Regions from separate parts of the Micromonospora globosa genome, predicted to be linked through region 2. Evidence: riboswitches for the same ligand, from Rfam matches in the RefSeq annotation. Region 2 holds a riboswitch; the other holds the start of a gene.
The links. A riboswitch is a leader RNA that binds a small molecule or an ion and turns the genes downstream of it on or off. The one in region 2 is predicted to bind glycine.
Positions count from the first base shown of each region.

Region 1: linked by a shared signal. The riboswitch ahead of gcvP (aminomethyl-transferring glycine dehydrogenase) and the one ahead of gcvT (glycine cleavage system aminomethyltransferase GcvT) in region 2 are both predicted to bind glycine.

Region 1 covers NZ_JNZR01000018.1:24,702-29,112, reverse strand. Annotated here, with positions in the region: gene gcvP (aminomethyl-transferring glycine dehydrogenase) at 1-1,710, opposite strand, end outside; glycine riboswitch at 1,784-1,874, opposite strand; gene IF06_RS0117435 (NAD-dependent protein deacetylase) at 1,932-2,774, opposite strand; gene IF06_RS0117430 (NAD(P)H-binding protein) at 2,863-3,519, shown strand; gene IF06_RS0117425 (DivIVA domain-containing protein) at 3,569-4,249, opposite strand; gene IF06_RS0117420 (globin domain-containing protein) at 4,246-4,411, opposite strand, start outside.
Region 2 covers NZ_JNZR01000046.1:1,206-5,616, reverse strand. Annotated here, with positions in the region: gene IF06_RS0129640 (collagenase) at 1-174, shown strand, start outside; gene IF06_RS0129635 (LysR family transcriptional regulator) at 283-1,245, shown strand; glycine riboswitch at 1,351-1,440, shown strand; gene gcvT (glycine cleavage system aminomethyltransferase GcvT) at 1,579-2,706, shown strand; gene gcvH (glycine cleavage system protein GcvH) at 2,739-3,116, shown strand; gene glyA (serine hydroxymethyltransferase) at 3,123-4,391, shown strand.

The DNA of each region.
Region 1 (4,411 bases), on a different contig from region 2:
CCGGTGGTAGCCGCGGATCGCCAGCAGCCCGGCCAGCTCACCCTGCGACCCGGCGTTCGGTTGCACGCTGACCGCGTCGTAGCCGGTCACCTCGGCCAGCCAGCCCTCCAGCTGCGCGATCAGCTCCCGGTACCCGGCGGTCTGCTCGTCCGGCGCGAACGGGTGCAGGTGCGCGAACTCCGGCCAGGTGATCGGTTCCATCTCGGTGGTGGCGTTGAGCTTCATCGTGCACGACCCCAGCGGGATCATGCCGCGGTCCAGCGCGTAGTCGAAGTCGGCCAGGCGGCGCAGGTAGCGCAGCATCGCCGTCTCCGAGTGGTGGCTGTGGAACACCGGGTGGGTGAGGAAGTCCGACGTGCGGGCCAGCCCGTCCGGCAGGGCCGCGTCGGTGTCGCCGTCGAACCCGTCGACGCCGAACGCCCCCCACACCGCCTGCAGGTGCGCGGGCGTGGTGGTCTCGTCGCAGGAGACGCCGACCCGGTCGGCGTCGACCAGCCGCAGGTTCACGTTGCGCGCCGCGGCGGCTGCGACCACCTCGGCGGCCCGGCCCGGCACGGTCGCGGTGACGGTGTCGAAGAACGCGACCTCCGCGACCTGCACGCCCCCGGCGCGCAGCCCGGCCGCGAGCCGCGCCGCCGCCTCGTGGGTACGCCGGGCGATGGCGCGCAGCCCGTCCGGGCCGTGATAGACGGCGTACATGCCGGCCATCACCGCGAGGAGCACCTGGGCGGTGCAGATGTTGCTGGTCGCCTTCTCCCGGCGGATGTGCTGCTCACGGGTCTGCAACGCCAGCCGGTACGCCGGGTTGCCGTCGGCGTCGCGGGACACCCCGACGAGGCGGCCGGGCAGCATCCGCTCCAGGCCTGAGCGCACCGCCAGGTAACCGGCGTGCGGCCCACCGAAGCCCATCGGTACGCCGAACCGCTGGGTGGTGCCGGCGGCGATGTCGGCGCCGATCTCGCCCGGCGGGCGCAGCAGCGTCAACGCCAGCAGATCCGCGGCGACCGTCACCAGCGCGCCCACGCCGTGCGCCGCGTCGACAAGCGCCCGGTGGTCGCGGACCGCGCCGGAGGCGCCCGGGTACTGCAGGTGCAGGCCGAAGAACTCCGCCGGCAGCTCGTCACGCTCGACGTCGACCACGCGCACCTCGATGCCGAGCGGCTCGGCGCGGCTGGCGATCACCGCGACGGTCTGCGGCAACGCGTCGGCGTCGACCACGTACACCGGGCTCTTGCTCTTGGACGCGCGGCGCGCGAGCGTCATCGCCTCGGCCGCGGCGGTGCCCTCGTCGAGCATCGAGGCGTTCGCGGTGGCCAGGGCGGTCAGGTCGGTGACCATGGTCTGGAAGTTCAGCAGCGCCTCCAGCCGGCCCTGGCTGATCTCCGGCTGGTACGGCGTGTACGCGGTGTACCAGGCGGGGTTCTCCAGCACGTTGCGGCGGATCACCGCCGGGGTGTGCGTGCCGTGGTAACCCAGGCCGATCATGGACACGGCGACGGTGTTGCGCGACGCGAGGGCGCGCAGCTCGGCGACAGCCTCCCGCTCACTGGCCGGGGCGGGCAGGTCCAGGGTGCCGTGCCAGCGGATCACCTCGGGGATCGCGGCGTCCATCAGCTCGTCGACGGAGCCGTAACCGACGGTGTCCAGCATCCGGCGTTCGTCGTCGCGGCCGGGGCCGATGTGCCGGTCGGCGAACTGCTCTGCGATCATGCGCTGCGCTCCTTGGTGGGGCGAGGTCGACGGGTCGGCCTCCCCCTGAGTCGCGCTGACGCGCTCCACAGCGCCTGCCCACGTGGTCCTTTTGCCTGAGAGGTTCCGGGGAGAATCTGCCCCTTCGGCGCCGTCGGATCGACGGTCTCTCCCACGTGGGTGGTACCGGCACTTCCCACGCTACCAGCGGGCGTGTTTCCGGCTCATGTCCCGGGGGTTGATCACACCGGCGCCGGCGCCGCCGCCACCCGGTCGGCCAGCGCGCACAGCGTCGCGCCCAGCGGCGCGTCCAGGCGCAGTGCCGCGTACCCGTCGCCGCGGGTGACGCCCTGGTTGACGATCGCCACCGGGATGCCGTGGCGGGCCGCCCGCAGCACGAACCGCCGCCCCGACATCACCGTCAACGACGACCCGAGCACCAGCAGCGCCCGGGCCCGCTCGACGAGCGCGAAACAGTCCGCGACGCGGGGCGCGGGAACCGTCTCGCCGAAGAACACCACGTCCGGTTTCAGCATGCCGGTGCCGCAGACCCCGCAGTCGACGGCGCGGAACCCGGTCACCGCCTCGTCGGGCAGGTCCACGTCGCCGTCGGGGTTGACGCGCGCCACCCGCGCGTCGAAGCCCGGGTTCGCCTCGGACAGCCGCCGGTGCAGCTCGTCGCGGCCGGTGGCGTTACCGCAGTCCAGGCACGTCACCTCGTCGAGGCGGCCGTGCAGCTCGATCACGCCGGTGGCGCCGGCGGCGGTGTGCAGCCCGTCGACGTTCTGGGTGATGATCCCGCCGAGCAGCCCGGCGTCCTGCAGCCGGGCCACCGCCCGGTGCCCGTCGTTGGGCGCCGCCCGGGCGATGGTCTGCCAGCCCAGGTGGCTGCGCGCCCAGTACCGCCGCCGGGCCAGCGGATCCCGGGTGAACTCCTGGTACGTCATCGGGGTGTGCCGGCGCGCCGCGCCACTGGGCCCCCGGTAGTCCGGAATGCCCGACTCGGTGGACAGGCCCGCGCCGCTGAGCACCACCACGTCACCGGCGGCCACCAGCCGCGTCAACTCCTCGAACGCCTCACTCACCCGTCCATGCTCCCTCGCCGGACCCCGCACCTCCCACCCGTACGGCGGTCGCGCGGCGGGGTGCGGCCAGGCGGGCTAGGTTGAGCCCATGCGCGTCGTCATCGCCGGAGGGCACGGAAAGATCGCCAAACTGCTGGAGCGGGAACTGGCCGGACGCGGAGACACCGCGCTCGGACTGATCCGCAACCCCGACCACGCCGCCGCGCTGCGCGCCGCCGGCGCCGAACCCGTCGTGTGTGACCTGGAACACACCGACGTCGACACCCTCGCCGCCCACCTGGCCGGCGCCGACGCTGTCGTGTTCGCCGCCGGCGCCGGACCCGGCAGCGGCGCCGCCCGCAAGGACACCGTCGACCGCGGCGCCGCCGTGCTGCTCGCCGACGCCGCCGTACGAGCCGGGGTACGCCGCTACCTGCTGGTCTCCTCCATGGGCGTGGACACCGCCCCCGCCGAGGGCACCGACGACGTGTGGGCGGCGTACCTGCGGGCCAAGAAGGCCGCCGAGGACGACGTCGCCGCGCGGGACCTCGACGTGACGGTGCTGCGGCCCGGCCGCCTCACCGACGACGAACCCGCAGGCCGCATCACCCTGGCCCGGCACGTCGAAGCCGGCGCGATCAGCCGCGCCGACGTGGCCCGGGTGCTGCTCGCCCTGCTGTACGCCCCGGCCACCGCCGGGCACACCCTGGAACTCGTCGGCGGAGACACCCCCATCGCCGACGCGATCGCAGCCGTCGCCGCCTGACACCCGCCGGCGCGTCCCGGCCCGCCGTGCACACGGGCCGGGACGCCGCTCAACGCTGGTGCCGCGACAACGCCGGCTGCGGCGTGCCCCCGCCGCCCTGCGGCAACTCCCGCGCGATCCGCTCCATCGTGCGCGACAACTGCTCACTGCCGTCGTCGAGGTGCCGGGCCGCCGCCTGCATGTGCGAGATCATCATCTCGCCGAAGATCCGCAGCGCCTCACGCGTCGCCACCGAGTCGTCGAAGCCGCTCCCGGCGGTACTGCGGTACTCCGTCACCGCCCGCTCGGCCTCCCGCTTCGCCTCCTCCGCCGCCGCCCGCATGTAACTCTCGTACTGGGTACGGGCGTACTCGGCGACCCGGCGGGCATAGTCGTGGGCCTGCGCGATGATCTGCTCGGCCTCCCGCTGCGCCGCCGACAACAGGTTGACCTCCTTCGCCGCCGGCGCCACCGCCGCCTCCGTGCTCGGGATCACCCCGTGCCGGTGCAGCTCCAGATGGTCGTTGAGCCGCTCGTTCTCCGCCCGCAGGTTCGCCACCTGCGCCGCCAGCAGATCCAGCTCGTCGGCCACCTGCAACCGGAACCGGTCCACATCGGTCTGGTCGTAGCCGCGCCGCGTGAACGCCGCCGACCCGAACTCCCACCGCCGGACCCGGTCCGAGGTCAACCGCACCTGCACCGGACCGGACACCTGCTGCGCGTCGTAACTGCTGATCGGACCCGCGCTCACCGGCTCACCTCCGACTCGTCAGCCCCCGTCATCGTCCGCCACGCCGGGCCGTACCAGTGCTTGCCGTAACCCTCGTGGTGCACCTGGCCCGGCTGGAACCCGGCACCGGTCAACGCCGCCACCGAATGACCCACCATCTCGTCCGAGCCGCACACGTACACG
Region 2 (4,411 bases):
GATCTCTACTACAGTCCGTCGAGCTGGGCCACCACCAGCAACGCCACCCGCTCCTCCGCCGGGGCCGGCAACACCGAGTCGCTGGCCATCCCCAGCCCGGCCGCCGGCTACCACTACATCAGCCTCTACGGGAAGACCGCCTGCTCTGGCACCACGGTGAGCACGCGCTACTGAACCACATGTGATGGGTATGAGTTCGCCGCCCGGCGGGAGTTGCCGGGCGGCGCGCCCGCCTGGCCTGTGGCCGCCGCGCCGCCTGCGGCCGCGTGCATAATCTCGGTCATGGGCATCGATGTGCGCCACCTGCGGGCGATCAGTGCCATCGCCGAGGCCGGAAGCGTGACCGGCGCCGCCGCCCGCCTGGGCCTGTCACAGCCCGCGCTGACGGCCCAGGTGCATCGGATCGAGAAGACGGTCGGTGGGCCGCTGTTCGTCCGAAGCCGTACCGGTATGCAACCGACCGAACTCGGCAAGCAGGTGCTCCAGCGCGCCCGCGTCGTGCTGGCCGAGGTCGACGCGCTCGTCGAGGACTTCGGCGACCGGCACCCCATTCCAGGTTTGCTCCGACTCGGCACCGTCCACATCGCCTGCGCGGGCAGCCTCGTACGCCACGTCGCGGAAGCGTTCCCGGATCCGGAGATCGCGCTGCAGATAGAGCCGTCCTCGCGACTGTTGGTGGAGGCGCTCACCCGAGGCCAGTTGGATGCCGCGTTGCTGGGCATCCTTGAGGGCTTCGAGCTGCCGATCGGTCCCACGCTCACCAGCCGGCCACTGATCCCCCGTTACCCGATCTTCGTCGCCATGTCCGCCTCCCACCCGCAGTCCCACCACGAGCAGGTGCGGCTGGCCGACCTGAGAAACGAATCGTGGGTGTGTCCGCCGGGGCCGGACGACGGCTCACTCGCCTCGCTGCGACGGGCCTGCCGCGCCGCAGGTTTCGAGCCGAAGATCCGGTACGAAGCGCCGAGTGGCGCCGCGCACCCACTGGTGGCCGCCGGAGACGGTGTCCGGCTGGTCGACCCGACCTGGGCCCCGGCCGCCGGGACTCGGGTGCTGCCGCTGCGCGGGGAGCCGCAGTTGCTGGCCAGGCTGATGGTCGTCTGGCGGCGCGATGCGCTGACCTCTGCACAGAGCAGCGCTTTGTTCCAGGCCATCACCCGGGCCTACCTGGATCACGTCAACGACAACGCTGCCTTCGCCCGATGGTGGCGGGCCAATCCCCACGCCCATCCCGCAGCGTCGTAGCGATCCGACGGCGATATATAGGCATCAGCTATGGGCAGGATGATGTTGACGCGGTATGTGCCGTCACCTAACCTGCGAATGGCCCACAACTACATAGACACCATTCGAACCTGCACGGGAGAGACTCCGTTCATTCGGAGCGCCGAAGGAGCAAACTCCCAAGAAACTCTCAGGCCCCATTACCGTGCAGGCGAGGTGACTCTGGAAAGCAGACGACCGTCGTCTCACCCACGGTGCAAGCCGCTGACGCAGCGGTGAAGCTCTCAGGTCAATGACAGAGCGGGAGGCAACCGACCGTTCGACGCCGCGTGCGTCGGGACGAGGAGCGCCCCCGTGCACCAGGACCCTGCGGCTCTGCTCCGCTCACCTCTGCATGCATCACATATAGGACACGGAGCTCGATTCACCGACTTCAGCGGCTGGCGGATGCCCCTTCGCTACGGAAGCGAGCTCGCTGAGCACCGCGCCGTACGCGAACAGGCCGGCCTCTTCGACCTCAGCCACATGGGGCAGCTCGAGGTATCGGGGCCGGAGGCCCCGACAGCACTGAACTACGCTCTGGTCGGGCACCTGTCTGCCGTACCGATCGGTGGCGCGCGCTACACCATGCTCTGCGACGCCGCCGGCGGGGTGCTGGACGACCTCGTTGCCTATCGCCTCGCATCGAACCGGTACCTGCTGGTCGTCAACGCCATCAACACACGCGTCGTACATGCGGCCATCAGGACCCGTTGTGCGGACTACGCGGCCTGGGCCGCCGACCGCACGAACGAGCGGGCGATCATCGCGGTGCAGGGGCCGCGCGCCGCCCCCATCGTGGAAGCCCTGACCGGTACGGGACTCACCCGGCTCCGCTACTACACCGCAGCGCTACTGGACATCGACGGTCGTCCAGCCGTCGTCGCTCGTACCGGCTACACCGGCGAAGACGGCTTCGAACTGCTCGTACACGCCGAAGACGCGGTGCGCACGTGGGAAGCAGCGCTTGTGGCCGGTCGGCGTCACGGCTTGACGCCCACAGGGCTGGCGTGCCGCGACACCCTCCGCATCGAGGCTGGAATGCCGTTGTACGGCGCAGAGATCGGCCGTGACGTCACCCCGTTCGATGCCGGGCTGGGGCGGGTGGTGTCCTTCGTCAAACCAGGCGACTTCGTCGGACGAGCCGCGCTGGCCGAGGCCCACAAGAGCGGCGTTACCCGTCGGCTCGTCGGCCTCGTCGCGTCCGGGCAGAGAATTCCCCGAGCGGGCCAGCAGGTGGTGACGCTGACCGACGACGGCCATGGTGCTGATCCGGTCGGCCTCATCACAAGCGGCACCCCTTCACCCACATTCAAACGGCCGATCGCGATGGCCAGCATCCGTGCCGGCACCAGCGACAGCATCCGGCTGGCCGTGCAGATCAGGGGGACCACCGAGCCGGTCGAGATCGTCCCTCTTCCGTTCTACCGTCGTCCGCGGTGATCCGCGGCCATTCCTTGCGAGGGTTCAGCGTCATGAACGTACCGGAACACCTGAAGTACAGCCTCAACCACGAGTGGGTCAACGACTCGGTTCAGCCGGCCGAAGTAGGCATCACCGCGTTCGCCGCCGAAGCGCTGGGTGATGTCATCTATGTGCAACTGCCCGAGCCGGGGAGCCACCTGACTGCCGGTGACGTGTGTGGAGAGGTCGAGTCCACGAAGTCGGTCGCGGAGCTGTATCTCCCGGTCAGCGGAGAGGTCGTCGCCGTCAACGAGGCGGTCATCGCCAATCCGGGCCTGATCGGCGCCGATCCGTACGGCAAAGGCTGGCTCCTGCGGGTCCGGCTGGCGCAGATGCCTTCCCTGATGTCGCCGGACGAGTACCGCGCCTTCTCCAACGAGTCGCGGTAGGCCCCGATGGCAGCCTTCGACGATGATCTGGCCGACCTCGACCCCGCCGTCGCCGAGGCGATCGGCCGGGAGCTACGCCGGCAACACGAGACCCTGGGCATGATCGCCTCCGAGAATCTCGCGCCCCGAGCCGTCCTTCAGGCGCAGGGATCGGCCCTCACCAACAAGTACGCGGAGGGCTACCCGGGACGGCGCTACTACAGCGGATGCGAGCATGTCGACGACATCGAGCGCCTGGCGATCGACCGGGCCAAGCGCCTGTTCGGCGCCGCCTACGCGAACGTGCAGCCGCATTCCGGATCGCAGGCGAACGCCGCCGTGATGGCTGCTCTGATCGAGCCGGGTGACACCATCCTCGGGCTCGACCTCGCTCACGGCGGTCATCTGACCCATGGCATGCGCATCAACTACTCGGGGCGGCTGTACCGGGCCGTGAGCTATCGCGTAGGCGCCGAGAACCACCTGATCGACATGGATGAGGTCCAAGAGCTGGCGCGCGAGCATCGGCCGAAGCTGCTCATCGCCGGCTGGTCGGCCTACCCTCGAACGCTCGACTTCGCCCGGTTCCGGCGGATCGCCGATAAGCTAGGCGCATACCTGCTCGTAGACATGGCACATTTCGCCGGGTTGGTCGCGGCCGGTCTGCATCCCAACCCGGTCCCTCACGCCCATGTCGTCACCCTGACCACGCACAAGACCCTCGGCGGCCCCCGCGGCGGCACCATCCTCAGCGCCTACACCGATCTCGCGCGGAGGCTGGACTCGGCGGTCTTCCCAGGCCAGCAAGGTGGTCCGCTGGCGCATGTCGTGGCTGCGAAGGCAGTGGCCTTTCGGATCGCCGGAGAACCGCAGTTCCAGGATCAGCAGCGGCGCGCCCTGACCGGAGCGAAGATCGTTGCCGATCGTCTCTGCGCCGCCGAGGTCGCGAAGGCCGGCATCCGGGTGGTCAGCGGAGGCACCGACGTGCACCTGGTGCTGGTCGACCTGAGCCACGCGGATCTCGATGGCGCGCAGGCGGAGCGGCTGCTGCAAGGCGTCGGCATCACCGTCAACCGTAACGCCGTGCCATTCGACCCACGCCCGCCGATGGTCACCTCCGGGCTACGGATCGGTACCTCCGGTCTCGCCACCCGAGGGTTCTCCGAAGCGGACTTCACGGAGGTGGCCGACATCATCGCCGATGCTCTGACCGCCAAGGAGGCTGACACGTCGCTACGCACGCGGGTGGCTCGCCTCGTCGATCGGCACCCCCTCCACCCCGGCCACACCTCCTGACCGTACGGGGAACCCGAGCT